4 regions of the Streptomyces sp. NPDC002698 genome follow, and region 3 is predicted to be linked to each of the others. Evidence: riboswitches for the same ligand, from Rfam matches in the RefSeq annotation. Region 3 holds a riboswitch; each other region holds the start of a gene.

Region 1 (7,129 bases), on a different contig from region 3:
GCCGCACCGGCGGTCGCCGCGAAGGCGGTGCGGGTGCGGCGGACCTTTTGCCTCTGGGGCAAGAAAATTGCCCCAGAGGTAATTGTTTGGCTCAATGGTCCCATGAGCCCTGCCGACACAGGGGCGGTCGACGAGCCGTCCGCCGAGCTGCACGCCGTGGCGCCCCGGCTCCGGGCCCTGCGCCGCAGCGCCTCCCTCACGCTGGAGGCGGCCGCCCGCGCGGCCGGGCTCTCGCCCGCCCATCTCTCCCGGCTGGAGACCGGACAGCGCCAGCCCTCGCTGCCGATGCTGCTCACGCTGGCCCGTGTCTACGGTACGACGGTCTCGGAACTGCTCGGCGAGGCGGTCCCCGACCGTGACGCGATCGTACGGGCCGCCGCCATGGAACCGGCCCCGGCCGGGGGCTGGACCTACTGGCAGGCGGGCTCCGCGGGCCGCGGCATGCAGGCGCTGCGTGTGCACGTCCCGTACGGTTCGCAGGGCGACATCGTGCGCGTCCACCCGGGCGAGGAGTGGCTGTACGTCCTCCGGGGGCGGCTCAGTCTGCGCCTCGGGGACACCGCGCACGTCCTCGCGCCGGGAGACAGCGCCCACTTCGACTCGCTGACCCCGCACCGCATCGCCGCCGCCGAACGCGACGGAGCCGAGCTCCTCTTCGTACACACCCTGCTGCAGAGCCCCGTCGCCGCGCTGTGCCTCGGCCCGGCGACGGGCCACCCCACCTCGGGAGAGACGTCATGACCGAACCCACAGAACGCCGCCGCTCCATGGAGGACAGGTTCCCGCGCGCCCTGTGGGTGCGGCTGATCATCTACGTCGCCGTCGGCCACCTGTTCGCGGCCTTCATCTACCTGCTCTTCACGCTGGGCGCGCAGAACCAGTAGGGGGTCCGGTCCCGGCGGGCGGCTCAGTCCAGGAGCCGCCCGCGCAGGCGTTCCCGCAGCTCCGGCGTCAGTCCCAGGCCCTGCTCCAGATAGACCTCGACGCTGCCCCAGGTCTCCTCGATCGTCTCGAAGGCGGCCGTCAGGTACGCGGCGCGCGCGTCGAACAGCGGGCTGAGCAGTTCCATCACCTCGGGGGAGTAGGCACCGGCCGAGGAGCCGTTGCGGTGCACCTTGTAACGGCGGTGCGCGGCGTTCGACTCCAGGTAGTCGGCCACGATCGCCTCGCGCTCGACGCCGAGGGCGAGCAGGGTGACCGCGATGGACAGCCCGGCACGGTCCTTGCCCGCCGCGCAGTGCATCAGCGCGGGCACACTGTCGTCGGCCAGGGCGTGCAGCACCTGGGAGTGCTCGGCCGTGCGCTCCCTGACGATCGTGCGGTAGGAGTTGATCATCCGGTTCTCGGCCTTGCCGTCGCCGAGGATCGCGCGCAGCTGGTCGAGATCGCCGTCGCGGACCATCTTCCAGAACTCGCTGCCGTCCGCGGGGTCGCTCAGCGGGAGGTTCACGTTCCGCACGCCCGGCAGTTCGACGTCCGGGCCCTCCAGCTTCTGGTCCGCGGCATTACGGAAGTCGAAGATCGTGTGGAGACCCAGGGAGGCGAGGAACGCGGCGTCCTCCTCCGTGGCGTGGGCGAGGTGGCCGCTGCGGAACAGGTGCCCATGACGCACTCGCCGGCCGTCCGCGGTGGGCAGTCCGCCCACGTCGCGGAAGTTGCGCACTCCGCCGAGCTCGGGCTCGGTCGACGGGACCTGCTGCGTCACGGGGGCTCCTCCCATTCGGCCGCCGGCGTCGCCGTGCTGGACTCGGCGCCGCTCGTCGGCAGTTGTACCGGCTCGCGCTCCCGACGATACGACATGGGTTCCTCGGGCAATGAGTTGTCCACAGCCGATGCCTTCCGGACGGAACGCCCTGGGAGCGACGCATTGTGACATCTGATGTCGAATGCGTGTTTGAATCCCGCGATGGACCGGTCGCGCGCTTCTGGCCGCCTCGATCCCATGGGGCAATCGAGGCGAAACAGGGCATGAGGGGGTGTCGTTTTGCGCGTCATTCCGTACAGGGATCCGGATGTACCGGATATCCGCTCATGCAGCATCTGTCTGTTCTGTCCGAATAGGTGCCTTCGTTACAACTAGCCCTGGAATAGGGCGCCCTGGGGCGAGTCGCGTGAGGAGCGTCATATTCGTGACGATGCGTTGCCGTCCTCATTACTCAACCTGCCTGGATTTACAGGTGGGTTGAGAGGTCGGGAAGATCGTCGCTCCACGGAGGGTGACGGCGGTTTCCGCATGGATCAAGAAAGGCGAGCGCACAGAAACCGCACATAGTTGTCGACGCGCTCTCATGTCGCTTACGTTCTGCCTCAATCCGGACGGACGCCCAATCCTGCCGCCGCCCGGAATCCGCACACTCACCCGTACACGGCAGGAGCGGGGGACCCACAGGTTCCGCGCCTGGTCCGGTTCTTTTCCGGAACAGGCTAGGGGTACAGCCGCGCAGCAGCGTGGCCGGGCATCTCCAGCCCGCACCCGACAGCTCACCCCGCAGGCGCCGGAGAGGAATTCGTCATGCCCGCGAAGGGTAAGCACCGCCGTCCCAAGTCCTTGCGTTTCACCCGCTCGATCGCCGTGGCCGGAACCGGTGGCGCCGCACTCGCGCTGCCCCTGATGGGAGCCACCGGCGCCCACGCCGCGACCCCGGCCACCGCCGTCGCGCACCATGTCGAGAAGGCCGCGACCGCCGTTCCCGCGAAGAAGGCCGCCAAGGCCGCCGGGACGAAGACGTACGCGGTGAGGTCCGGCGACTACCTCTCGAAGATCGCCGACGAGCAGAACGTCAGCGGCGGCTGGAAGAAGATCTACGCCGACAACCGCTCCGCCATCGGCGGCGACCCGTCGCTGATCCACCCCGGTCTGGAGCTGTCGCTCGGCAAGAAGGCCGCCACGCACTCGGCCACGCACTCGGCCGCCCGGACGACCACCTCGGCGAAGGCCGGTCAGGCGACCCAGGCCGCCGACACGGCCCCCTCCGACACCGCTTCCGCCACTCCTTCCACCGCCCCTTCCGCCGCCCCTTCCACCGGCACCTCGTCCGGCTACACCCTGCCGGTCGCGAGCAGCTCCGTCGGCACGGGTTACAAGGTGGCGGGCGGCATGTGGTCCAGCGGTTACCACACGGGCGTGGACTTCGTGATCCCGACCGGCACCACGCTCAAGTCCATCGCCGCGGGCACCGTCGTCTCCGCGGGCTGGGGCGGCGCCTACGGCAACCAGGTCGTCATCCAGCACGCCGACGGCAAGTACTCCCAGTACGCCCACATGTCGTCGCTGTCCGTCTCGGCGGGGCAGACCGTCACCGAGGGGCAGCAGATAGGTCTCTCCGGTGCCACGGGCAACGTGACCGGACCGCACCTGCACTTCGAGATCCGCACCACGCCGGACTACGGCTCCGACGTCGACCCGATCGCGTACCTGCGCTCGCACGGTGTCGCCGTGGGCTGACCCCCCCAGCCTCCTGCTCCTGACGGCAGGAAGATCTCCGAAGGCCGGACCCCTCGATCCCCCGGGTCCGGCCTTCGGTGTGCCCGCGGCAACGGCCCCTGGGCGATCGCTGCTTCAACATCCTTGACGCGAGCCTTATTCCATAGTTGACCAATGCTTGGCGAGTGGCTTATCTCACCGGCCGTCAACCCTTCCCTACGGTCGCGTAGCTCACATCAAAAGGTGAATCATGCTCCATGTGGCAGACGATTCGAAGAGTGACAACAGATCAGTGATCGGGTCGTACGTGGCGGTGGGGGACAGCTTCACCGAGGGCGTCGGCGACCCTGGGCCCGACGGAGCGTTCGTCGGCTGGGCGGACCGGTTCGCGGTACTTCTCGCGGACCGCAGGCCCGAAGGCGATTTCGGCTACACCAACCTCGCCGTGCGCGGCAAACTGCTCGACCAGATCGTCGAGTCCCAGCTCCAGAGGGCCAAGGAACTCGGCCCGGACCTGGTCTCGTTCTGCGCAGGCGGCAACGACATCATCCGCCCCGGCACCGACCCCGACGAGGTCGCGGAACGCTTCGAGCGCGCGATCGTCGACCTCACCTCCGCCGTCGGCACCGTCATGGTGACCACCGGCTTCGACACGCGTGGCGTCCCCGTGCTCAAGCACCTGCGCGGCAAGATCGCCACCTACAACGGGCATGTGCGTGCCATCGCGGACCGCTACGGCTGTCCCGTCCTCGACCTCTGGTCCCTGAAGACGATCCAGGACCGCCGGGCCTGGGACGGCGACCGGCTGCACCTCTCTCCCGAGGGGCACACCCGGGTGGCGCTCCGTGCCGGACAGGTACTCGGCCTGGAGGTCCCGGCCGACCCGGACCAGCCCTGGCCGCCCCTCCCGCCGCGCGGCACGCTGGAGGTGCGCCGCGACAACATCCAGTGGGCGCGCGAGTACCTCGTCCCGTGGATCGGACGGCGGCTGCGCGGGGAGTCCTCGGGCGATCACGTCGCGGCCAAGGGCGCCCTCTCCCCGGACGACATCAAGATGCGCATCGAGTCGGTCGCCTGAGACCTGCGCCGGCCCGGTCGGCAGGGCCGGCCGGGCCGGTCGGGACCGGTACCCGGGCGCCCGACCGGCCCGGTCCCGGTGGCCGCGGCGCCCCGGGCCGGGTGCGGATCAGGGGTACCGGCCGCTCCCGACGGGATCCGGGACGACCACCCGCCCGGCGGTCCACGCCGGGGAGCGGGCGAAGCGCGGTACGGGGCCGGTACGGGACCGGCGCCGTGTCAGCTAGCGCACCGCCGCCATCAACGCCTCGCGTTCCAGGCCCAGTTCGCGGGCGAGTGCCTCGTCCGCCCATTCCTGGGTCCGCGCCCGTGACACCGCTCCGGAGTACGCCGTCATCTGGACCGCCAGTCCGTCCAGCAGCGCCGTGAGCCTGAGGGCCGCGGTCGTGGGGTCCGGGCAGCGGAACTCGCCGGCGGCCACGCCCTCCGCGATCACCTCGGTCATCGCGGCCTTCCACTGCCGGTCGAGATCACGGGTGACCTCGCGCAGCGCGGGCTCCCGCAGGGCGACCGCCCAGCCCTCGATCCACAGGCGCCAGCCCTTGGCCTGGCCCGTCGGGGCGTACCACCGCACGGCGGCCCGAAGGCGTCGCAGCGCCGTCGTACGGCGGCCGAGCAGCTTGCGCAGATGGGCGAGGTCGTCCTCGGCCGCGTAGGTGAACGCGGCGGCGACCAGCTTCTCCTTCGTCGAGAAGTGGTACAGCACCAGCGCGTTGCTCACGCCGAGGGCCGAGGCCACGTCGGCGATCCGTACCGCCGCGACGCCTCGCGCCTCGATCTGTTCCACGGCGGCGCGCAGCAACTCCTCACGCCGCTCCGCCACGCTCAACCGGACTCTCGCCACGCGGCAACCCTACACAGCCCTTTGCCGGAAGCCCCGACAGGAGCGGAGCGGGTCCGGGCCGGCTCCGGCCGGCCGCGCCCGCCGTCGGCCGGTGAACTCTCCTCGCGGCAGGAATCGCCGCCCCCGGCCCGGCGCCGCGTTCCTCAGCGGTACCAGCCGAACCGCTCCGCGATGACCGGCAGCCGGTCGGTGACGATGGCGTGGGCGGCGGCCCGCGGGGTCGTGCCGTCGGCCTCCGCGCGCGCGAGCGTCCGGTCGATCAGGGCGCGCATGGAGCGCCGGGTGTGGGCGAACGCCTCGTCCGCGTCGGCGCCGATGTCGCCGAACAGGGTCCACCACCACCAGGCGTTCGTACCGGAGTTGACCACGACGTCGGGCAGGACGGTGATCCCGCGCGCGGCGAGCAGTTCCTCCGCGTCCGCGAGGACGGGCATGTTGGCAGCCTCGACGATCCAACGGGCCGTGATCTCCCGCTGGTTCGCCGTGTCGATCGCGTACGAGACCGCGGCGGGCACCAGGACCTCGGCATCGGCGGACAGCCAGGCGTCACCGGGGAGTTCGCGGTCTGCCGGGCGCAGTACCGCGCGGTCGACCGTTCCGTAGGCGTCCCGTGCCGCGAGCAGTGCCTCGACGTCGAGGCCGTCCGGGTTCGCGATGGTTCCCTTGACGTCGGCGACGGCCACGATCCTGAGTCCCGCGCACGCGAGGAAGCGCGCGGTGGCCCCGCCCATGGTGCCGAGCCCCTGCACGGCGACCCGTGTGCCCGCGTACGGTGTCCCGGCCCGGTCCAGCGCGGCGAGCACCGACTCGGCGACTCCGCAGCCGCCGACCAGCTCGTCGAGACCGATGCCGTCCACCTCGACCGCGAAGGCGTCCGCGAGCCGCTTCCGGGCCGCCGCCTCGTCGTCGAGCAGCGGGTACACGGCCTGGATGGACGAGACGAGGCCGGCCTCCGCGGCGGCCCGGTCGACCAGGTCCTGGGTGAGCCCGAGGTCCTCACCGGTGGTCCAGAAGGCCTCGATGTAGGGACGCATGGCGCGCAGATAGCGCACCAGCAGGCCGTACGCCGCCGGGTCCTGGGGATCGCAGTCGATCCCGCCCTTGGCGCCGCCCAGCGGGATGTACCGGCCCTCGGGGTTGTAGTGCAGGGCCTCTTTCATGGTCATGCCGCGGGCGAGTCCGGCGACCTCCTCCAGCGTGCAGCCGGGCCGCATCCGCAGACCGCCGCTGGAGACGCCCCGCACGAGCCGGTCGACGACGAGGAATCCCTGACGGCCGCTGACATGGTCCGTCCAGGTGAGCGTCATCAGGGGGGCGGCGGCGGTCATGGGGTCTCCTCGGGGACGGCGATCAGGGTGGGGCCGGGGGTGCGCAGGGCCTCGGCGAGCGCGGCGCTCAGCTCGTCCGGGCCGTACGCGTGCGTGCCCTGCCCTCCGTAGGCGCGGGCCAGGGCGGGCAGGTCGACCGGAGCGAGGTCGACGGCCGTGGGGGTGTCGCCCCGGGCGGCCATCTCGTCGCGGATCTCTCCGTAGCCGCCGTTGTCGAACACCACGACGGGCAGCGGGAGGCGGAGCTGTACCGCGGTCGCCAGTTCCTGCACGGTGAACTGGAGGCCGCCGTCGCCGCTGAGCGCCACGACCTCGCGGCCGGGGCACGCCGCCTTGGCTCCGATCGCCGCGGGCAGAGCGTAGCCGAGCGTGCCGTAGCCGGTCGGGTGAAGATAGCGGCCCGCGGGGCCGAGCGGGAGGTGGGGGAGGGCTCCGTAGTAGCAGCACCGGGCGCTG
Region 2 (7,129 bases), on a different contig from region 3:
CGCCGCCTCATGGTCGAAGGGGGTGGCAAGGTCCACACCCAGCTCGTGCGCGAGGAACTCGCCGACGAGCTCCAGCTCGCCGTCGCCCCCCTCTTCGTCGGGCAGCCGGACGCGCCGCGGCTGTTCGGGACCGGGGAGTACCCCCTGGGCCGGATGCGGCTGGTGGAGACGCGGCCCGTCGGCGACGTCGTGCTCATCCGCTACATCCCCACCGCGCCCGGCACCGGCTCGCTCGCCTCCGCCGCGGACCGGCGGTGGCTGGAGCTCGCCTGCGAGCTGGCGGAGCTGTGCCCGCCCTCGAAGACCGCGTTCAGCGTGGGCGCCGTCGTGGTCGCGGCCGACGGGACCGAGCTGGCCCGGGGCCACTCCCGCGAGGGCGGCGATCCCGTCGTGCACGCCGAGGAGGCCGCCCTCGCCAAGATCGGCCCGGCCGATCCCCGGCTGGCCGCCGCCACCGTCTACAGCAGCCTGGAACCGTGCGCCCACCGCGCCTCCCGGCCCGCTCCGTGCGCCCGGCTCATCCTGGACGCCGGTGTGCGACGGGTCGTCACCGCCTGGCGCGAGCCCGACACGTTCGTCAGGGACGCCGACGGGAACGGGCTCCTCGCCGCCGCGGGCGTCCAGGTCGCCGTCCTGCCCGAGTACGCGGACCGCGCCAAGGCCCCCAACCGGCACCTGGTGGCCGGGTAGAAGCCGGGGAGAAGCCGGGTGCCGGCGCCGCTGGAGGGGTGCGTTTAAACGGGTGTGCTCCGGGTCCCGCGGATGGCGTACACTGGTTTCAACGACGCGGGGTGGAGCAGCTCGGTAGCTCGCTGGGCTCATAACCCAGAGGTCGCAGGTTCAAATCCTGTCCCCGCTACTGAAGGCCAAGGGCCGGAACTCGGATTCACGAGTTCCGGCCCTTGGTGTTTGCCCCACCGGTTCCGCCGGCCGCTCCAGGCTCTTTTCCGGCTTCCCTCCGCCTTCTCCCGCCGCCTTTCGGCCGCTTCGCCTTCTTCCGGCCGTGGTCCTCCGGAACCGGTCCCGTTTCGCGCGGTCCTTCGGGCCGGTCCCGGTTCGCTCCGGCGGGCGGTGTCCTCCCCCGGTCGGGCCACACAGGTCGCCCGCCGCCCCCGTACCGGTTCTTCTGGACGGGTGGCGGGGCAGCGGGCGGGTGAGCGGCGGACCGGACAGCCCCGTGACCGGGCCGACCGGCCGTCCCGCGGTGTCCGCGGGTCCGGGAGCGTCCCGCCACCCGGTCCGGCGGCGGGAGCGGAGCCGCGCGGGATCGTGTACGCACGCGCCTTCGTCCGGGCCCTGCCCGTGCTGTTCGTCGCCGCCGGGGTCGTCTACGACTACCTCACCCCGGCGGAATTCACCGCGACCCCCCTGTTCGCGGCCGCGCCCCTGGTCGCCGCACCCCTCCATTCACTGCGCGGAACCGTTCTCGCCGGCGTCCTCGCCGTCGGCGCCGTGCTCGTCACCCACCTCGCCCTCGGCATAGTCCTTCAGGTCGACGCGGTCACCGAGGTGGTCACCGTGGCGATGGCCGCGGTCCTCGCCGTCCTCATCAACACGGTCGTCCGGCGCGGCGACGAACGGCTCGCCTCCGTCCGGGAGATCGCCGAGTTCGCGCAGCGCGCCGTGCTGCCCGAGCCCGAGGCGCGGATCGCCGGACTGGAGGTCGCGGCCCGGTACGAGGCGGCGCAGGAGGACGCGTTCATCGGCGGGGACCTGTACGCCGTGCAGGACTCCCCGCACGGTGTACGGCTGGTCGTCGGGGACGTGCGGGGGAAGGGGATGACCGCGGTGGCCACCGTCGCGACGGTGGTCGGGGCGTTCCGGGAGGCGGCCGAGCAGGAGGCGACCCTGGAGGGCGTCGCGGAGCGCCTGGAGCGGGCGCTGAAGCGCGCGGGCACCCGGCGCGACAGCGTCGACGCGGCCGAGGGGTTCACGACCGCGGTCCTCGCCGAGATCCCGCACGGCGAGGACGTCGTACGCGTCGTCAACCGCGGCCACCCGCCGCCCCTGTTGCTGCGTCCCGACGGCACGCTCCTCACCCTCACCGCCGAGTCCTTCGCGCTGCCCCTCGGGATGAGTGAACTGGGAAGCCTGCCCGCCCCGACGGTGCGGGAGGGATTTCCTCGCGGGGCGACGCTGCTGCTGCACACCGACGGACTGTCCGAAGCCCGTGACGCGCGGGGGGAGTTCTTCGATCCGGCCGCCTGGCTGGCCGGACGGGCCTTTCCCTGCCCCGACACACTGCTGACCGCCCTCTTCGAGGCGGCCCGCCTGCACACGGGCGGCGCGCTGACGGACGACATGGCGCTGCTCGCCGTCCGGCGCCCGTGACGGGTGCTCGCCGAGGGGGGCACCCGTCGTCCGGGAGGTCTTCCACCCCCTGGGCGACGGCTTTTCCGGGCTCGGTCACGAGCGGTGACCGGACGGTGTCCCTCCGCGTAGCACCTGACTCACCGTCAGGGAAACCCGTGTCGACACCGTGAGGTCAACTCGCCCGTTTTTCATCGCTCATGACCCCAAAGTCCTGGCCAAGAGCCGTTAATGATCAGTCGGAACAGCTTGGAATTCGGTGCCTGGGTCTATTAACGTTCGATAACGCAGCGCGGTCGTCACAACCGTCACAAGAGGCGGCTCCGTGCGCACGCGCCGAATCCCGTAAGGGAACCGGGGAACCAACTCGTGGGGTGAATCGGGCGTATTCCGCCGTGGAAGCACGGTGGCCGTACGCGCGTAGGAGACCTTCCTGCTCCGAACCCGTCAGCTAACCCGGTAGGCGGCAAGGAAGGAAAGGAGTGCGCTCACGTGGCGTCCAACCGGCCCGCTCAGCCAACCCCGTTCGCGCCGAACGAAACGCACACCTTCGGCTACGGCAAGGACGAGGGTCCCTGGGAGGAGTGGAATCCCACCGCGGATTCCGTCGCTCCCGTCCGCGGCCGGCACCGCACGGGCAAGCAGCGCGGCGGCGGCGGACTCGCCCGTAGCTCCACGGTTCTCGGCGTCGGCGTCATAGCCGCCGTCGGAGGCGGCGGCATCGCCAGCGCCGCTCCGGACAAGGCGCCCGTCTCGATCTCGATGCCCGACCTGTCGTCGGTCACCGAGTCGGCCAGGGCCCTGATATCGGACGGCGGATCCAGCGCTCCCAAGGGCTCCACGGCCCCGTTCACCACCGCCGGCCTGACCAGCGCCGACGAGGCCCAGGGCACCACCGACGCCGGTGAGGCGCTGCGCGACCGCATCATGCAGCAGGCCCAGGCGCAGCAGAACCAGGCCGACACCGCCACGCAGAAGGCCGCCCAGACGGTCGCCGCGAAGAAGGCCGTCGACCTCGCCGTCAAGCAGCAGAACGAAGCCGAGGCCAAGGCCGACGCCGCGAAGGAGAAGGCGGAGGAGGCGGCCAAGGCGAAGGCCGAGCAGGAGCGCCTCGCCGAGCTCGCCAAGAGCTACTCGCTGCCGACGTCCTCGTACACGCTGACCTCGACCTTCGGCGAGGCCGGTGCCCTGTGGTCCTCCGGTTACCACACCGGACTCGACTTCGCGGCGCCCACCGGCACGCTTCTCAAGGCGATCCACAGCGGCACCATCACCGAGGCCGGCTGGGCGGGAGCGTACGGCTACCGCACGATCCTCACCCTCGACGACGGTACGGAGCTGTGGTTCTGCCACCAGTCGTCGATCAGCGTCAGCGTGGGCCAGAAGGTCGCCACCGGTGATGTCATCGGGCGCGTGGGTGCGACGGGCAACGTCACCGGGGCGCACCTGCACCTCGAAGTGCACGCCGGCGGCGCCGCCACCGGCATCGACCCGATGGCGTGGCTCCAGAGCAAGGGCCTCAACCCCTGATCTCCGATCTCCGGCAGCCCTGACGTCAACCCCCCCGACGTCAGGGCTGTCGGTCGTCCCGGTGCGGACGACGGCCCGGGTGATTGCGGAATACATCCATCCGGGCCGGGTGTTGAGCCCGTACATGACTTCTCTTCGCAAGCTCGGTTCGTCCGACCTCGAGGTCTTCCCGCTCTCCCTCGGGGGCAACGTCTTCGGCTGGACGGCCGACGAGACCCGGTCCTTCGCCGTGCTCGACGCCTACGCGGCCGTCGGAGGCAACTTCCTCGACACGGCCGACTCCTACTCCGCCTGGATCGAGGGCAACGAGGGCGGCGAGTCCGAGACCATCATCGGCAAGTGGCTGAGGACCCGCGGCAACCGCGAGGACATCGTGGTCGCCACCAAGGTCAGCCAGCACCCCGCGTACCCGGGTCTGTCCGGTGCCAACATCAAGGCCGCGGCCGACGCGTCGCTGCGCCGCCTGGGCACCGGCCACATCGACCTCTACTACACGCACTTCGACAAGCCGGACGTGCCGGTCGAAGAGATCATCGGTGCCCTCGACGAGCTGGTGACGGCCGGCAAGGTGCGGTACATAGCCGCCTCCAACATCTCTCCGGAGCGGCTGCGGGAGTCCCTGGAGTTCTCCGACCGCGAGGGTCTCGCGCGGTATGTCGCGCTCCAGCCGCACTACAACCTCGTCTCGCGCGACACCTACGAGGGCTCCCTGCTGGAGGTCGCCTCCCGGGCCGGTCTGGCCGCCGTCCCGTACTTCGCGCTCGCCTCCGGTTTCCTCACCGGCAAGTACCGCCCCGGCACGACGGTCGACTCGGCCCGGGCCGCGGGCGCGGCCAAGCACCTCGACACGGAACGCGGGCCGCTGGTCCTCGCCGCCCTCGACGAGATCGCCGCGGCCCACGGCGTCGCCGTACCGACGGTCGCCCTCGCCTGGCTGGCCGCACAGCCGACGGTCGCCGCGCCCATCGCCTCCGCCCGCACCGTGGAGCAGCTCCCGGCCCTGCTGGGGGTCGCGGACCTGGTGCTGACGGACGAGGAACTCACGCGCTTGACGCAGGCGTCGGCGTAACGGCCGTGGCGCGGGCACGCGGACCCGGGGTACCCCCGCCGGTCCGTGGCGCGGGCGCGGGACCGGTGGTGCGGGACCGGCCGGTCCCGGGCGTCGGGCCCCAGGGCCCGTCGTTCGGATCAGGTGGCGCCGAGGTGCGGTGCCTTGTCGGCTGCCCCGCGTCCCGCCGCATGATCCGAACGTCGGGCCCTAGGAGCGGTACGGGTTGTACGCGGGATACGGGGCCGGCGCGGGTGCCTGTGCCGGTGGGCCGTAGGGCCGGGCCGGCGGGGCGATGTAGCCGTACCCGGGGGCCGGCCAGGGCGGCGGTGCGGGCAGCGGTGCCGTGGCGCGGGCCGCGTAGGTGAGGGCCGGACGGGCGATCTCCCGGCGGCGCCACAGCTCGTCGAGCAACTCGCGCTCCCGTACGACGAAGTCGGCGCCCGCACGGCCCCGTCGCCCCCGGTGGCGCAGGAACGCCAGCGAGGTCGCGTACGCCTCGTACTCCGCCACCGAGCGTGCCGCGCTCTTCCCGAAGTGGTGGCCGGCCCACTCGCGCGCGAGCTGCCGCGCCCGCATCGAGCCGAGGACCCACGGCTCGGCCGCGCCCAGCCAGCCGGCGGCGGTGTACACGGGCAGTTCGGCGCGCACGGTCCGCAGCTCGCGCTGCCGGGTCCAGACGACCAGCCAGGTCAGCAGTCCGAACGCGGGCACCATGAACGCCGCGTACACACCGAAGAACCCGAACGGGCCGAAGCCCGCCGAGCCGTTCCAGATCGCGTGCATGCCCATCGCGAGCAGCAGTCCGGCGATGGGCAGCAGCACCCGGCGCGCGTGCTGGCGTTCGCCGGACAGCGCCGCGAAGCCGAAGCCGATGCCGGTCAGCACGGTGAACAGCGGATGCGCGAAGGGCGACATCACCACCCGGACGAAGAACGTCGCCGCGGTGACCGAGGCGAGCCCGCTCTCCCCGCTGAGCTGGTCGGTGCCGAACGCGGTGCCGAGATAGAGGATGTTCTCGGTGAAGGCGAAGCCGGTGGCGGTGACCCCGGCGATGACGACACCGTCGACGATCCCCGTGAAGTCCCGTCTGCGGAAGAGGAAGACGAGCAGGACGGCCGCCGCCTTCGCCGACTCCTCGACGACGGGCGCTATGACGGTCGCGCCGAGCGTGTCGGCGCCGGAGGGATCCGCGGTCGTCATGGCTATCCAGCGGGTCGCGAAGCTGTTGGCGACGATCGCGATGAGCGCGGCCGCGCAGGCGCCCCAGGCGAAGGAGAAGAACAGGTTGCGCCAGGGGCCCGGTTCGACCCGGTCCAGCCACCGGAAGGCGGCTATGAGCAGCGGCACGGGGAACACGGCCAGTCCGAGGCCGACCAGGAAGCCCTCGGTCCCGGTCTGTTCGCGGACGAGGGCGAGGATCACCAGACCCGACATCGCGAGCAGTGTGATCAGCGCTCCGTACCGCACCCAACCGCGCTGCCACCAGTGCGGATGTCGCAGCGCAGGTCCGGCGGGGGCGCCGGGCCGGTTCGGGTACGGCGGATGGATGGCCACGGCATTGACCCTAACGAGGGAGGGCGTGGCCCGCGACGGTAACCGGCCTCCCCGGGATCTCCCGGCGGACGCTGGCGGGTGTGTGCGGGTCAGTCGCCCGGGGTGTGCTGGTCTCGATGCTGTACGCGTCGGAAGAGGAGGTCGTTCACCACATGACCCTTGTCCAGTCCCTGGCCCTCGAAACGGGTCAGCGGCCGGAACTCGGGACGCGGCGCGAAACCGCCGTCCGGCCGGGTGTTCTCGAAGGCGGGGTGCGCGCTCAGCACTTCGAGCATCTGCTCGGCGTACGGCTCCCAGTCCGTCGCGCAGTGCACGAGCGCGCCCGGCGCGAGGCGGGTCGCGGCGAGATCCAGGAACTCGGGCTGGATCAGCCGCCGCTTGTGGTGCCGCTTCTTGGGCCAGGGGTCGGGGAAATAGACGCGCAGGCCGTTCAGGGAGGCGGGCGGCAGCATCTCGCGCAGCAGGATGATCGCGTCCCCGTTGGCGACGCGGATGTTGGTGAGGCTGTTCCGCTCGGCGAGGTTGAGCAGGTTGCCCTGTCCCGGTGTGTGCACGTCCACGGCGAGGATCCCGGTCCCCTGGTCCTCGGCCGCCATCTGCGCGGTGGCCTCGCCCATGCCGAAGCCGATCTCCAGCACGACGGGCAGGTCCGCGCCGAACAGCTCCGCGAGGTCGAGCGTCCGC
Region 3 (7,129 bases):
TCGCGGTCCTCGGCCTGGGCGCCCAGGGCGGCGAGGAGATCGTCCTCACATCGGACTCCGAGGGCGCGGATGCCGCTCTCGACCGTCTGGCGAAGCTGGTCGCCGAGGGGCTCGACGAGCTCCCCGAGACCGTCTGAGCCGCCCACGAGGCACCCGGACACACGGCCGAGCCGCGCCCCCCTTCACCGGATGGCGCGGCTCGGCCGTTTTTCCGTACCCTCGCCCGGAATTCCCCGCATGGCACGTACGACCTCGCGCCATGGCCGCGGGAATGGCGTGCGCCGAAATTCCGGACACACGCGTAAAAGGGCATCAGAATGAGCCCCTGCCGAATATCCCTCTTTGTATACGGCGCCCGTGTTAATGACGCGGGCCCGTCATGTTTACGGGATGTTGCGAACTTCTCACACGGTCCGGCCGGTCGCCGCCGGGAAATCGGAGCCGGTGCGCGGCCGTGGCGCGCTCGGTGTGCAGGGCCGTGATCGCGCGGGCCCGCTCACTGTCCCCGCGGGCGACCGCGTCCACGATGCCGCCGTGCTCGGCCCAGGACTCCGCGGGGTCGGCCGGCGCCTCCACCGAGTACATCCAGGCGATCTTGTGGCGCAGCTGGGCGAGCGTCGAGGTGAGCGCGGGGCTGCCGGACGCCTGCGCGAGCGTCTCGTGGAACCAGCCGCCCAACGAGCGCAGATCCTCGCTGTGGCCTCGCCTGGAGCGCTCCTGCCCCAGCCTGACCAGACCTCGCAGCACCTTCAGGTGGGCCTCCGTGCGCCGCTGCGCGGCCCTCGCGGCACCCAGCGGTTCCAGCAGCATGCGCATCTCCAGGAGGTCCGCGGCCTCCAGTTCGGAGGGCTCCGCGACACACGCGCCCGCGTGCCGGCGGGTGACCACGAACCCCTCGGCCTCCAGCGTGCGCAGGGCCTCGCGCACGGGGACGCGCGAGACGCCGTATCGGCGCGCGAGCAGTTCCTCGGTGAGGCGGCCGCCGCGCTCGTAGACACCCGCGACGATGTCGTCACGGATCGCCGTGCACACCGAGTGCGCCGGAATACGCATGACCGACCTCCGCTTTAATCCCCGTGAAACGCCGTCGATTGACGCTTGTTCAGTGACTCTATTGCAGGAAGCCTGAATTTCCGATGGCAGGTCTGAATCCATGGATATTTTTTGGACAGACGGCGTCCGGAAACGACGATGCCCCGGCTCGGTGAGCCAGGGCATCGAAAGCGGCGAAGAAGCCGCGAAGCGGTCGTCAGAGGTTGACGCCGTGCGAGCGCAGGTACGCGACCGGGTTCATGTCCGATCCGTACTCGGCGGTCGTACGGGCCTCGAAGTGAAGGTGCGGACCGGTGGTGTTGCCGGTGTCCCCCGAGAGGGCTATCTGCTGCCCCGGAGTGACCGTCTGACCCACGGACACACCGATGGACGAGAGGTGGCCGTACATGGTGTACGTGCCGTCGTGCATCTTGATCACGACTTGATTGCCGTACGCGCCGCCGTCTCCGGCCGTGACGACCGTGCCGGCACCGACGGAGTGGACCGGCGTGCCGGTCGCGGCGTGGAAGTCGACTCCGGTGTGGCTGCCGGACGACCAGAGGCTGCTGCTGGCCTGGTAGCCGGTGGAGACGTACGAACCGGTGATCGGCATGACGAACGTGTTCAGGCGCTTGCGCTCGGCCTCGCGGGCGGCGCGCTCCTTGGTCTCGCGCAGCTTCTGGGCCTGCTCCGCGGCCTGCTTGCGCGCGGTCTGCTCGGCCTGCTTGCGCGCGGCGGCCTCGTCGGCTGCGCGCAGCTGCGCGAAGGCCTGGGCGTCGATCTGGTCGGCGACCGTGTCGTTGAGGGTGACGGTCTGGGTCAGTCCGGTCTGCTCGACGGAGGCTTCCGCGGCGAACGCGGGGGCGGCCAGGGTTCCGATGACACCGGTGGTGGTGAGCGCCGCGACCCCGACGGCGGTCGTGGTGGTCGTGCTGTGCACGCGGCTCGTACGACGGTGTTTGCCGGTGCCACAGGTGAACGCCATGTAGGGGCTGATCCTTTCCTTCCCTCTCGCCTACCGGGTTAGCTGACGGGTTCGGAGCAGGAAGGTCTCCTACGGGCCCCCTCCGGAGAGGGCGTCCGATTCACCCCAGGGACTACGTGTGGGTCCCCGGCTCCCCTGACTCGCGTCATGGGGGACTCGGCGATGACTGCCCGGTGCCGCGGGCGCGGCGCACTGCGTGACGAACAGCCGCACTGACGCTAAGCGGGGCAACTTTCGAACAACAAACGGATCACGATTTTTGTAACGCATCCCACAGGGCAGAAGGGTGACCGTCATACGAATACGGACATCTTGGGAACGGCTTCCGGAAAAAAGAAGGGCCCTGACGGCTCTTCAGCCGTCAGGGCCCTCCCTCGTCGCACGGTTCTACTCGGCGGCCACCACGGTGACTTCACCGATTCCGAGGGCCCTGACCGGCTCCGCGATCTGCGCCGCGTCGCCCACCAGGACGGTCACCAGACGGTCCGTCGGGAAGGCGCTCACGGCCGCCGCGGTGGCCTCCACGGTGCCGGTGGCGGCCAGCTGCCGGTAGAGCGTCGCCTGGTAGTCGTCCGGCAGGTGCTGCTCGACCTGGTCCGCGAGCGTGCTCGCGACCGCCGCGGCCGTCTCGAACTTGAGGGGCGCGACGCCCACCAGGTTCTGCACGGCGACGTCGCGCTCCGCGTCGGTCAGGCCCTCGGCCGCGAGGGTGCGCAGCACCGTCCACAGGTCGTCGAGCGCGGGACCGGTGTTGGGGGTGTCGACCGAGCCGCTGATGGCGAGCATCGCGGCACCCGTGCCGTCCGGCGCGGAGCGCAGGACCTGTCCGAACGCCCGCACGCCGTAGGTGTAGCCCTTCTCCTCGCGCAGGACGCGGTCCAGGCGCGAGGTGAGGGTGCCGCCGAGGCAGTAGGTGCCGAGGACCTGCGCGGGCCACACGCGGTCGTGCCGGTCGGCGCCGACCCGGCCGATGAGCAGCTGCGTCTGGACGGCGCCGGGACGGTCGACGATGATCACGCGGCCGGTGTCGTCGGCGCTCACCGGCGGCACGGGGCGCGGCTGGGCGGCCGAGCCGGTCCAGGAGCCGAGCGTGTCGGTGAGGAGTTCGTCGAGATCGACACCGGTCAGGTCACCGACGACGACCGCGGTGGCCGTGGCGGGGCGCACGTGCTTCTCGTAGAAGGCACGAACGGCCGACGCGTCGATGTTCTGGACCGTCTCCTCGGTGCCCTGGCGGGGGCGCGACATGCGCGCGCCCGCCGGGAACAGCTCCTTGGAGAGCTCCTTGGCGGCACGACGGGCGGGATTGGCCGTCTCGTGCGGGATCTCGTCCAGCCGGTTGGTCACCAGCCGCTCGACCTCGCTGTCCGCGAACGCGGGGGCCCTCAGGGCGTCCGCGAGCAGGCCGAGGGCCTTGGCCAGGCGCGAGACCGGCACTTCGAGGGACAGGCGCACACCGGGGTGGTCGGCGTGCGCGTCGAGCGTGGCACCGCAGCGCTCCAGTTCGGCGGCGAAGTCCTCGGCCGAGTGCTTGTCGGTGCCCTCGGAGAAGGCGCGCGCCATGATCGTGGCGATGCCGTCCAGGCCCGCCGGCTCGGCGTCCAGCGGCGCGTCGAGGTTCACCTCGACGGCCACGACCTGCTGGCCGGGGCGATGGCAGCGCAGCACGGTCAGACCGTTGTCCAGGGTGCCCCGCTCGGGGGCGGGGAACGCCCACGGCTTCGGCTGGCCGGCCTGGGGCTGCGGGTGGAAGTCCATGGTGGCGAGCTCGGTCACTTCGCCGCCTCCTCGTCGGTCTCGTCGGCGGAGTCAGCCGCGTCGGCTGCTTCGGCGGTGGTCGGCTCGTAGACGAGCACCGCGCGGTTGTCGGGGCGCAGGCGGGCCTTGGCGGCCTCCCGGACCTCCTCCGCCGTGACGTCGAGGACGCGCTGCACGGCGGTCAGGGCGAGCTGCGGGTCGCCGAACAGGACGGCGTAACGGCACAGTTCGTCGGCGCGGCCCGCCACGGTGCCGAGCCGGTCGAGCCATTCGCGCTCCAACTGGGCCTGGGCGCGCTCCATCTCACCGGCCGTGGGGCCCTCCTCGGCGAACCGGGCGAGCTCCTCGTCGACGGCGGCCTCGATGACCGGGACCTCGACGTCGCCGGACGTCTTCACGTCCAGCCACCCCAGGGAGGGCGCTCCGGCGAGCCGCAGCAGGCCGAACCCGGCCGCGACGGCGGTGCGGTCACGGCGTACGAGCCGGTTGTAGAGCCGGGAGGACTCGCCGCCGCCGAGGACGGTGAGCGCCAGGTCGGCCGCGTCGCACGCGCGCGTGCCGTCCTCCGGGAGCCGGTAGGCGGCCATCAGGGCGCGCGCCGGCACGTCTTCCTCGACGACCTCGCGCACCTGCTCGCCGATGATGTCGGGAAGCGAGCCGTCCCGCGGGGCGGGCTTGCCGTCGTGCCCGGGGATGGAGCCGAAGTACTTCTCGACCCAGGCGAGCGTCTGCTCCGGGTCGATGTCGCCGACGACCGACAGGACCGCGTTGTTGGGCGCGTAGTTGGTGCGGAAGAACGCGCGGGCGTCCTCCAGGGTGGCCGCGTCCAGGTCCGCCATCGACCCGATCGGGGTGTGGTGGTACGGGTGGCCCTCGGGGTACGAGAGCGCGGTGAGCTTCTCGAAGGCGGTGCCGTACGGCACGTTGTCGTAACGCTGCCGGCGCTCGTTCTTCACGACGTCGCGCTGGTTCTCCATGGACTCGTCGTCCAGTGCCTCGAGCAGCGACCCCATGCGGTCGGCCTCCAGCCAGAGGGCGAGCTCCAGCTGGTGGGTGGGCATGGTCTCGAAGTAGTTGGTGCGCTCGAAGCTCGTCGTGCCGTTGAGGGAGCCGCCGGCGCCCTGGACGAGTTCGAAGTGACCGTTGCCGTGGACCTGCTTGGAGCCCTGGAACATCAGGTGCTCGAAGAGGTGGGCGAGACCGGTCCGGCCCTTGACCTCGTGGCGCGAGCCGACGTCGTACCAGAGGCACACCGCGGCGACCGGGGTCAGATGGTCCTCGGAGAGCACCACGCGCAGGCCGTTGGCCAGGCGGTGCTCGGTCGCTGTCAGGCCGCCGGAGCCTGCCTCAGCTGTGGCCGTGTGACCCATGGGCATGTACGTCCCTTCGATCGCGGAACTACGTCATTCCTGTCGGTCCTGCCACTGTATGCAAGCGCGCGGACGGCTGGCGAAGTTCCCGCACCTCGTACGCCGAGAGCGAGACTTCCGCGTGTTGTCGGCACACCTGGGCAAGCCCACCGGGAACCGTCTCGAACGCGCTCGGGGCCGCCGGACACCGGGCCGGACGGCCGTCCGGGAGCGGTCCCCGGGAGGCCCGCGCAGCGCGCCGCAGGGGCGCTACAGACGGGTCGCGGTCGGCGTTGTCAGTGGGGCGGTCCACAATGGTGCGCGTCAGAACCCGTTCATGCCCCGGCAGAGACTGTGAAGGAGCCGCAGCAGCGATGGCCCGCCGCAGCACGAAGACCCCGCCGCCCGACGACTCGTACGAGGAGAAGATCCTCGACATCGACGTCGTGGACGAGATGCAGGGCTCCTTCCTCGAATACGCGTACTCGGTCATCTACTCGCGAGCCCTGCCGGACGCCCGCGACGGCCTGAAGCCGGTTCACCGTCGCATCGTCTACCAGATGAACGAGATGGGCCTGCGCCCCGACCGCGGCTATGTGAAGTGCGCCCGTGTCGTCGGCGAGGTCATGGGTAAACTGCACCCGCACGGCGACGCGTCGATCTACGACGCCCTGGTGCGTCTGGCGCAGCCCTTCTCCATGCGTCTGCCTCTGGTCGACGGCCACGGGAACTTCGGTTCGCTCGGCAACGACGACCCGCCGGCCGCGATGCGTTACACCGAGGCCCGGATGGCCGACGCCACGTCGTTGATGACCGAGTCGATCGACGAGGACACCGTCGACTTCTCGCCCAACTACGACGGCCAGGAGCGGGAGCCGGTGGCCCTTCCGGCCGCCTTCCCGAACCTGTTGGTCAACGGCGCGTCGGGTATCGCCGTCGGCATGGCCACGAACATGCCGCCGCACAACCTCGGCGAGGTCATCGCCGCCGCCCGGCACCTCATCCGCTACCCGGGTGCCGACCTCGAGACGCTGATGAAGCACGTCCCGGGCCCCGACCTGCCCACCGGCGGCCGGATCGTCGGTCTCTCCGGGATCAGGGACGCGTACGAGTCGGGCCGCGGCACCTTCAAGATCCGCGCCACGGTGTCGGTCGAGGACGTCACGGCACGCCGCAAGGGCCTCGTCGTCACGGAACTGCCCTTCACGGTCGGTCCGGAGAAGGTGATCTCCAAGATCAAGGACCTGGTCGGCTCGAAGAAGCTGCAGGGCATCGCCGACGTCAAGGACCTCACCGACCGCGCGCACGGCCTGCGCCTGGTCATCGAGATCAAGAACGGCTTCGTGCCGGAGGCGGTCCTCGAACAGCTCTACAAGCTGACGCCGATGGAGGAGTCCTTCGGCATCAACAACGTGGCACTGGTGGACGGTCAGCCGCTCACCCTGGGCCTCAAGGAACTGCTGGAGGTCTATCTCGACCACCGCTTCGACGTCGTACGCCGCCGCAGCGAGTTCCGCCGCACCAAGAAGCGGGACCGGCTGCACCTGGTCGAGGGCCTCCTCGTCGCTCTCCTGGACATCGACGAGGTCATCCGCCTCATCCGCTCCAGCGACAACTCGGCGCAGGCCAAGGAACGCCTGATCGAGCACTTCTCGCTCTCCGAGATCCAGACGCAGTACATCCTGGACACGCCGCTGCGCCGGCTCACCCGCTTCGACCGCATCGAGCTGGAGTCGGAGCGCGACCGCCTCAACGGCGAGATCGACGAGCTGACCGGCATCCTGGACTCGGACTCGGAGCTGCGCAAGCTGGTCTCCGGCGAACTGGCCGCGGTGGCCAAGAAGTTCGGCACCGACCGGCGCACGGTTCTCCTGGAGTCCGCGGGCACTCCCGCCGCGACCGTCTCGCTCCAGGTCGCCGACGCCCCGTGCCGCGTCCTGCTGTCCTCCACGGGGCTGCTGGCGCGTACGGCGACCGGTGACCCCTTCGGGGAGGACCCGGACGG
Region 4 (7,129 bases), on a different contig from region 3:
CGAAGCCGACCTCCGCCTCGATGTCCAGGCGGACCGAGGGGCCGAAGACCGGGGCGGCGTCCGCGGGGGCCTTGCGCTGGCCCGAGGGGCGGACGACATCCGTGCCGGACACCACGACCGTGCCGGAGCGGCCGTGATAGCCGATCGGCAGGTGCTTCCAGTTCGGGGTGAGGGAGTCGGCGGCATCGGGACGGAAGATCTGGCCGACGTTCCGGGCGTGGTTCTCGGAGGCGTAGAAGTCGACGTAGTCCGCGACGGTGAAGGGGAGGTGCAGCGTCACGTCGGTGAGCGGGTGGAAATGGGGAGCGAGGGTCTCCCGGTGGGCCGGGACGGTCACCCAGGCCGTCAGCGCGCGCCGGACATCGGACCAGGCGGTGCGGCCCGCGGCGAGCAGCGGGTCGAGGGTCGGCTGCGCGAGCAGCCCGGCGTAAGGGGAGCCGAGGGAACGGGCCGCCGCGCCCGCGTCGAGCACGTGGTCGCCGAGCCGTACGCCGACGCGTCGCTCGGGGTCGCCGGCCGGGTCGGTCAGGGAGAACACGCCGTACGGCAGGTTGTGCGGGCCGAAGGGGTCACCCTCGGGGACATCGAAGGGGGGCATCGGTTGGTGCCTCGCTTTCGGATTCGTACTCGCCATGTGATCCATGCGTTCCACGCGTTTCATGTGGTCGGGGCACACGTTACGGGGGAGTGTCCCCGCTGCGGCAGGGCCTAAAGGGTTTGCAATGTCCGTATTGGTCCCGCGCGGAGCCGGAGGTCGCTGGGCGGCGGGTGCGCCGAAGCCGGGTGACGGGTGCCGCTTCCCGGTTCCGTGGCCGCGCTTCACGGACCTGCTCCTGGCTGCCCGGGGCTGCCCGCGACTGTCTCGTACGGTTCCGTGGCGCACTTTCCGAGGCGGGAGGGGTTCGTCTCTGCCCGGCCCAACGAGCCTGTCCGCGAACGGACTTGCCGATGTCCGGCCCCGGCGGCCGGCGTGGTGCGGTACGGCGGCCGAGATGGCTTTCGGCGAGTTGGCCTTTGTCCAGGGGGTGTTGGGGAAATGTGGTCGGTCGTGTGCGGGAAAGTCGGTGTGGACGGAAGTGGAGCGTGGGTGATCCGAAGCGGTCGCAACGCGCTTACCACCGTGCGGTGAACGGCGATGCTGACGGGATACCGGACGTCGTCCGGTTCAGGCCGGGCCGATGAGTCGTTCGATCCGTATTCTTCGGATCATGGCCGCTCCGACTGCATATTCACTCATCGCCACTGACCTGGACGGAACGCTGCTGCGCGGCGACGACACACTCTCCGACCGGTCACGGGCCGCGTTGGCGAAGGTGACCCAGGCAGGTGCCCGGCATCTCGTGGTCACGGGCCGACCGGCACCGCGCGTGCGACCGCTTCTCGACGAACTCGGCGGCGAGGGACTGGCGGTGTGCGGGCAGGGGGCGCAGCTGTACGACGCCGGCGCGGACCGCATGCTGTGGTCGGTGACCCTGGACAGGGAACTGGCGGAGACGGCGCTCGGCAAGATCGAGGCGGAGGTCGGGCTGCTGTACGCGGCGGTCGACCAGGACGGCGTGGACGGGCTGACGCTCATCGAGCCGGGCTATGTCATGCCGCATCCGACTCTGCCGGCGGTGCGGGTGCCGCGCCGGGACGACCTCTGGGCGGAGCCGATCAGCAAGGTGTTGCTCCGTCACCCCTCCTTGTCCGACGACGAGTTGGCGTCGGCGGCACGGGGAGTGGTCGGTTCGCTGGCGACGGTCACCATGTCCGGTCCCGGCACCGTCGAACTCCAGCCATGCGGGGTGACCAAGGCGACGGGCCTGGCTCTCGCCGCGGCGCACCTCGGGCTCACCCCGGAAGCGACGCTCGCCTTCGGTGACATGCCCAATGACATCCCGATGTTCGACTGGGCGGCCCGAGGTGTGGCGATGGCCAACGCCCATCCGGAACTGAAGGCGGTGGCCGACGAGATCACCCTGTCGAACGAGGACGACGGGATCGCGGTCGTGCTGGAGCGCCTCTTCGGCTTCTAGCGCCGCGACAGGCGACGTTCGCCCCGTCGCGACGCCCGGCGCACCAGCAAAACGCACACCGGCCGACGCGACCGCGACGCACCCGCCGACGGGCCGGGAAGGCGCCGTCGGCGGGTGCGGAGGAAGACGGGGTGCGGGGTGCGATCAGTAGGCGCCGTTGACGTTGTCCATCGAGCCGTACTTGTCGGCCGCGTAGTTGCAGGCCGCGGTGATGTTGGCGACCGGGTCGTAGATGTTCCACGACGTGCCGGCCACGTGGTACGCCCGGAACGTGGGGTCGATCACCTGGAGGAGGCCCTTGGAGGGGATGCCCGCGGCGGCGTTGGAGTCCCAGTTGTTGATGGCGTTGGGGTTGCCGGAGGACTCGCGCATCACGTTGCGGTGGATGCCGTCGTAGCTGCCCGGGATGCCCGCCTTGGCCATGACGTCCAGGGATTCCTTGATCCAGCCGTCGAGGTTGTCGGCGTACGTCTTGGCGGAGGCCTGGGTGACGGTGGCCGCCTTGGGCTTGGCGACGGCGGTGGTCGCGTTCGCCGTGGTGCGGACGGTCGTCGACTTCAGCGTCTTCGTGCCCACGGTCAGCTTCAGGCCCGGACGGAGGTGGGCGGGGTTGTCACCGATGACCGCGCGGTTCGCCGCGTACAGCTTCTTCCAGCCGCCACTCTTGGGGTACTTCTTCGCCACCGTGGAGAGCGTGTCGCCGGCGACCACCTTGTAGGTGACGAGCTCCACGTTGGGAACCACCGCGGTGTGGGCGGCCTGCGGGGCCTGCGCCGGGGTGGCGGCGCTGGCGCCGGTGGCGCTCACGAGCGGGAGGGCGAGGGCGATGCCGCCCGTTCCGGCGGCGATCATGCCCCGGGTGATGACGTTGGTCTTCATGCGGCGGTGCTTGCCTCGTACGGGCATGACGAATGTCCTCTCCGACGCCTGCGAGGTGAGCTGTCGGGTTCGGGCGGGAGATGCCCGGCCGCGCTGTTGGCACGGCTTCACCCCAAGCCGGTCCGGTGTGCCCGGATCGGCGGCTTACCTGTGGTTCCCCCGCTCCTGCCGTGCGTGGGTCGATGGGTTGCCGGGCGGCGGCAGGATTCGGCGATCCGCCCGGGTTCGACCAGAACGTATGCGAGAGCACATGTCCGAAACAAGACGAGATTTGACCGCGAAGATCGCTTTCTCCTGGTTGATGCACAGGCGAAAAGTCCGATTGCGCCGGAATTGGATCCTCAACTTGCCTTTGGCAAACGGGTTGGGCCGGGAAGGGCGCGCGGCGGGGGTCCGGTTCGCCGGTGACTCAACTCACGAGACCAAAGAGCATCAAGGCGGCATGAGGGGTAATTCGGGCATTGCGCTTGCGATGGAAGCCGTCGCCGAGCTCTTCACGGGGTGCTGAGCGGCCCCTGGTGTGGCGGGAATTGTGGCGCGGGACACATCGGGAACGCGTCCGCCCGGCGGTGGGAGCGCCGCCTGCATGCGAGCCGAAGCCGCCCGGACGCGAGCCGAGGCCGCCCGGACGTAAACCGAAGCTGCCCGGACGTGGTCCGAAGCCGCCCGGACGTGGTCCGGACTCGGGCCGGTGGGCGGTCAAGTGCGCCTCGTGCCACCGGTGTTCGGTACGGGAGCGTCCTGCCGCCGTCCGGCGCGCGGTGATACGCCGGGGCCCGCGCCGTGAGCGCGTCGCGCCGGCCCGGGCCTGGGGTGCGTGTGGATGCGTAGCGGTCCGGGGAGTGAACTCCCGTGCTGGTGCGCCCGGTCAGCCAGCTGTGCGCGGAAGCGCTTCTCCCGGGTCCGGTGGAAGACGACCTCGTCGCCGTCCTCGCGGACGGGTTCGTCGGTCGTGACGAAGTCCTGTGCGCCGCAGGTGGCCGAGGTGGCCGAGGTGTCCGACTCCGTTGCCCGTATGGGGAGTTGCGGGACGCTGCCGATCGGCTCCAGGGTGAAGCCCGCCTCCGAGCCCGGCTGGGGCCGGATCCAGGGTCGGTACGCGGAGGAGACGCCCAGCCGGATCCGATGGCATGCCGGGAACGCGTAGCCGATGGCGTTCAGGTCGAGCACCACGTTCTCCGTGGTGCCCGGCTCCCGGGGAACCGCCCGGCCGGGGCCCCGGCACGCCGAGAGGTTCAGGACGCCCCGGAGCGCGTACGCGACCGGGGTCACCGAGGGTGAGGGCCGGGCCGGGTCGCTTACCCGGTGGCCGGGGATCCGCGCGTGCACCGTCGCCGGAGGGTGCGCGTCCATCACGTACGAGCGCGGAAGGGGGACGGAGAGTGCGTCCGTCTCCTTGTCCCTGAGCCAGTGGTCCCACCGGCGCGGCGTCTCCTGGAGGAAGCCGATGGCCGGTCCCGGCGGCAGGCCCCGGTCCGGGTACTGGCGGGACCAGGAGCCGATGAGACCTCGTACGCGGTCCGGCGGCGGGTTCCGCACCGGACGCGGCACCGTGTCGCGGTGCGGGTCGTGCCGGCCGCCGACCGCGAGGACCGCGGCGCGGACGGCCCCGTACTCCTTGCGGAGGCTGTCGTGGCGCCGGTGCGCGTCCCTGGTCCGGTGCGCCGGCCGGGTGTGCGCGGCGCGGACGATCGCTTCCAGCCGTTTCTCCCGCATGCTCCGCCACATGCCCTCGCCCCCGTGTGCGGGGTCCGGCGGGCGGCGAAGGCGAGCGGTCGGGCCGACCGAGTGTGAGTGGCGACCGGGCATGCGTGTCGACATTGCCGTGGCCGCGTACATCCACGCGGACGGAGGCGTGGCCGTGCCCGGCGTACCAGGGGTGGCGCTGCTGGTCCCGCGGGGCCGTCCAGTCGGTCAGGCGGTACGGGAGGTGCTCCAGGGGTGCTGGTACGGACTCCTCGGTCCGGCGGCCGCCGGACCGAGGAGTCCGGACGGGTGCCGCCCGGGAGAGGGATGAGGGCGTCCTCGTGAGTGGGTCTCGTAAGGGAAGGGCGTACGGATGTGCGTGAGCGTCACCTCGGAGGACGGAATCACGGGTATTTCGCCGCATGTCATCGTAAATCGTTTCACATCATCCGATCATGAACATACAGTCGGTGGTGGGATGGCGCCCGTGAGCCGGGGTACCCGCCGTTGGGGCACGCAGGTGCTTCCCGTGTGCCTTCCGGGTGTACTCGCGCCCACCACCTGGCGGAGCGAAGTGGACCGGGGGACGGTGGGCGCTCGCGGTGATCGAAACGTGACCGGATACGCTGACTTGAGTGATGGCAGCGACACATCGACAAACCGTGTCATCGACCGAATGATCGACCGAGTTCGCCATGTGATCGTCAGCAGACAGGAGAACCTCTCGTGACCGTCGTCGGGCCGTTCGGGCTGAGCGTGCGGGACCAGGCTCTCGAAGCCGATGTCCAGGCCGGATTGGCGGCTGTCGAGGAGGGTTTGCTCGAAGCCACCAAGAGCGAGGTCCCGTTCATCACGGAAGCCGCCCAGCACCTCGTGCGCGCCGGCGGCAAGCGGTTCAGGCCGCTGCTCGTGATGCTCGCCGCGCAGTTCGGCGACCCCTACGCGCCGGGTGTCGTGCCCTCGGCCGTGGTCGTCGAGCTGACCCATCTCGCCACGCTGTACCACGACGACGTGATGGACGAGGCCGAGGTCCGGCGCGGGGTGGCCAGCGCCAACGCCCGCTGGGGCAACTCGCTGGCCGTCCTCACCGGCGACTTCCTCTTCGCCCGCGCCTCCTACATCCTGGCCGACCTCGGACCCGAGGCCGTCCGGATCCAGGCCGAGGCGTTCGAGCGGCTGGTGACCGGGCAGATCCTGGAGACCGCGGGACCGCGCGACGGCCGTGACCCGGTCGACCACTACCTCGACGTGCTCGGCGGCAAGACCGGATCGCTGGTCGCGGTCGCGTGCCGGTTCGGCGCGATGATGTCGGGCGCCGACGAGACGGTCGTGGACGTGCTCACGCAGTACGGCGAGCGGCTGGGCGTCGCCTTCCAGCTCGCGGACGACGTCCTCGACATCGCGTCCGACTCGCACGAGTCAGGCAAGACGCCGGGGACGGACCTGCGCGAGGGCATCGCCACGCTGCCGGTGCTGCGGCTGCGCGAGCGCGCCGAGCGGCTGGGGCTCGCCGAGGACATCGCGCTGTGCGAGCTGCTCGAATCCGACCTGACGGACGACGCGCGGCACGCGGAGGCGCTGGCCCGGCTGCGGGAGCACCCCGCGCTGGAGCAGGCGCGCCGGGACACCGTGCGCTACGCGGAGGAGGCGCGCGCCGCGCTGGCCCCGCTGCGTGAGTGCGACTCGAAGGCCGCGCTGGTCGAGCTGGTGGACGCCGTGGTGCACCGGGCGGGCTGAGACGCCGGTTCGGGTGCCACCGGACATGGCCGGGCCGGGGGACGCAGGCTCGCGTGTCACCGGACACGGGCCGGCTGGGACGCCGGTTCGGGTGTCACCGGACATGGGTCGGCTGGGGGACGCAGGCTCACGTGTCACCGGTCGCGGGCCGGCTGGAACCGGTCCGTACCGTCTGGGCAGGGACCAGCCCCGTACCGGCCAGGCCGGGACCGGTCCGTGCCGGGGCGGCTGTCAGTAGCCTCCGCCGCCTCCCGTGCTCGTCGTGGCCGGTGCCGGCGAGGTCGAGGCGGGTGTGGTGATCTTCGCTCCGTCCGGCGTCACCGCGAACCACGTTCCGTCCACTCCCTGGCCGTAGGCCTCCTTCGGCTCGTCGTCCTTGGCGTACCGGTAGAGGGGCCAGCCGGCGAGGGTGACCTGGGTGCTGCCGTCGGCGCGTTTCACCGTGGAGACCAGGCTCTTGTCGATGCCCTTCGTGGTCACCCCGCCGTTGGCCGTGGCCGCAGGCCAGACCGCGGCGCAGGTGTCGTAGCAGGTGACCTTGGTCGGGTTCGCCGAGTCCGCGTCGAAGCGGTACAGGACGTACCCCTTGTCGTCGGTGACGACCGTGCCCAGTTTCGCGACCTTGGCCGTGGTCAGCGTGGACGTCGCCGATCCCGTGGTGCCGCTCTGTGACGTGCCGCCGCTGCTCTGCGAGGGGCTGGTCCCGCTCTTGCCGCCGCCGCTTCCGCCGCCGCCCCCTCCGCATCCGGCGAGCGTGAGCGCCAGGACTGCGGTGCCCGTGGCCGCGTATCCCGCGACGTACCTGATGG

The links. A riboswitch is a leader RNA that binds a small molecule or an ion and turns the genes downstream of it on or off. The one in region 3 is predicted to bind cyclic di-AMP.
Positions count from the first base shown of each region.
Region 1: another riboswitch for cyclic di-AMP. It lies ahead of ACFYW9_RS26375 (peptidoglycan DD-metalloendopeptidase family protein); the one in region 3 lies ahead of ACFYW9_RS15780 (peptidoglycan DD-metalloendopeptidase family protein).
Region 2: another riboswitch for cyclic di-AMP. It lies ahead of ACFYW9_RS30965 (M23 family metallopeptidase); the one in region 3 lies ahead of ACFYW9_RS15780 (peptidoglycan DD-metalloendopeptidase family protein).
Region 4: another riboswitch for cyclic di-AMP. It lies ahead of ACFYW9_RS06500 (transglycosylase SLT domain-containing protein); the one in region 3 lies ahead of ACFYW9_RS15780 (peptidoglycan DD-metalloendopeptidase family protein).

Region 1 is NZ_JBIAQM010000021.1:27,614-34,742, reverse strand. It holds gene ACFYW9_RS26390 (XRE family transcriptional regulator) at 103-741, shown strand; gene ACFYW9_RS26385 (DUF6126 family protein) at 768-884, shown strand; gene ACFYW9_RS26380 (tyrosine-protein phosphatase) at 908-1,705, opposite strand; cyclic di-AMP (ydaO/yuaA leader) riboswitch at 2,347-2,508, shown strand; gene ACFYW9_RS26375 (peptidoglycan DD-metalloendopeptidase family protein) at 2,513-3,445, shown strand; gene ACFYW9_RS26370 (SGNH/GDSL hydrolase family protein) at 3,717-4,502, shown strand; gene ACFYW9_RS26365 (TetR family transcriptional regulator C-terminal domain-containing protein) at 4,725-5,345, opposite strand; gene ACFYW9_RS26360 (Glu/Leu/Phe/Val dehydrogenase dimerization domain-containing protein) at 5,489-6,673, opposite strand; gene ACFYW9_RS26355 (5-guanidino-2-oxopentanoate decarboxylase) at 6,670-7,129, opposite strand, start outside.
Region 2 is NZ_JBIAQM010000030.1:20,346-27,474, reverse strand. It holds gene ACFYW9_RS30980 (dihydrofolate reductase family protein) at 1-690, shown strand, start outside; tRNA gene ACFYW9_RS30975 (tRNA-Met) at 786-859, shown strand; gene ACFYW9_RS30970 (PP2C family protein-serine/threonine phosphatase) at 1,270-2,331, shown strand; cyclic di-AMP (ydaO/yuaA leader) riboswitch at 2,635-2,791, shown strand; gene ACFYW9_RS30965 (M23 family metallopeptidase) at 2,803-3,840, shown strand; gene ACFYW9_RS30960 (aldo/keto reductase) at 3,965-4,909, shown strand; gene ACFYW9_RS30955 (PrsW family intramembrane metalloprotease) at 5,099-6,445, opposite strand; gene trmB (tRNA (guanosine(46)-N7)-methyltransferase TrmB) at 6,535-7,129, opposite strand, start outside.
Region 3 is NZ_JBIAQM010000009.1:118,657-125,785, reverse strand. It holds gene ACFYW9_RS15790 (HPr family phosphocarrier protein) at 1-137, shown strand, start outside; gene ACFYW9_RS15785 (GntR family transcriptional regulator) at 361-1,053, opposite strand; gene ACFYW9_RS15780 (peptidoglycan DD-metalloendopeptidase family protein) at 1,250-2,017, opposite strand; cyclic di-AMP (ydaO/yuaA leader) riboswitch at 2,030-2,189, opposite strand; gene ACFYW9_RS15775 (pitrilysin family protein) at 2,405-3,793, opposite strand; gene ACFYW9_RS15770 (M16 family metallopeptidase) at 3,790-5,151, opposite strand; gene ACFYW9_RS15765 (DNA topoisomerase (ATP-hydrolyzing) subunit A) at 5,499-7,129, shown strand, end outside.
Region 4 is NZ_JBIAQM010000003.1:376,081-383,209, reverse strand. It holds gene fahA (fumarylacetoacetase) at 1-598, opposite strand, end outside; gene ACFYW9_RS06505 (HAD family hydrolase) at 1,209-2,018, shown strand; gene ACFYW9_RS06500 (transglycosylase SLT domain-containing protein) at 2,163-2,924, opposite strand; cyclic di-AMP (ydaO/yuaA leader) riboswitch at 2,928-3,088, opposite strand; partial or broken gene ACFYW9_RS06495 (CocE/NonD family hydrolase) at 3,909-5,012, opposite strand; gene ACFYW9_RS06490 (polyprenyl synthetase family protein) at 5,310-6,320, shown strand; gene ACFYW9_RS06485 (hypothetical protein) at 6,552-7,129, opposite strand, start outside.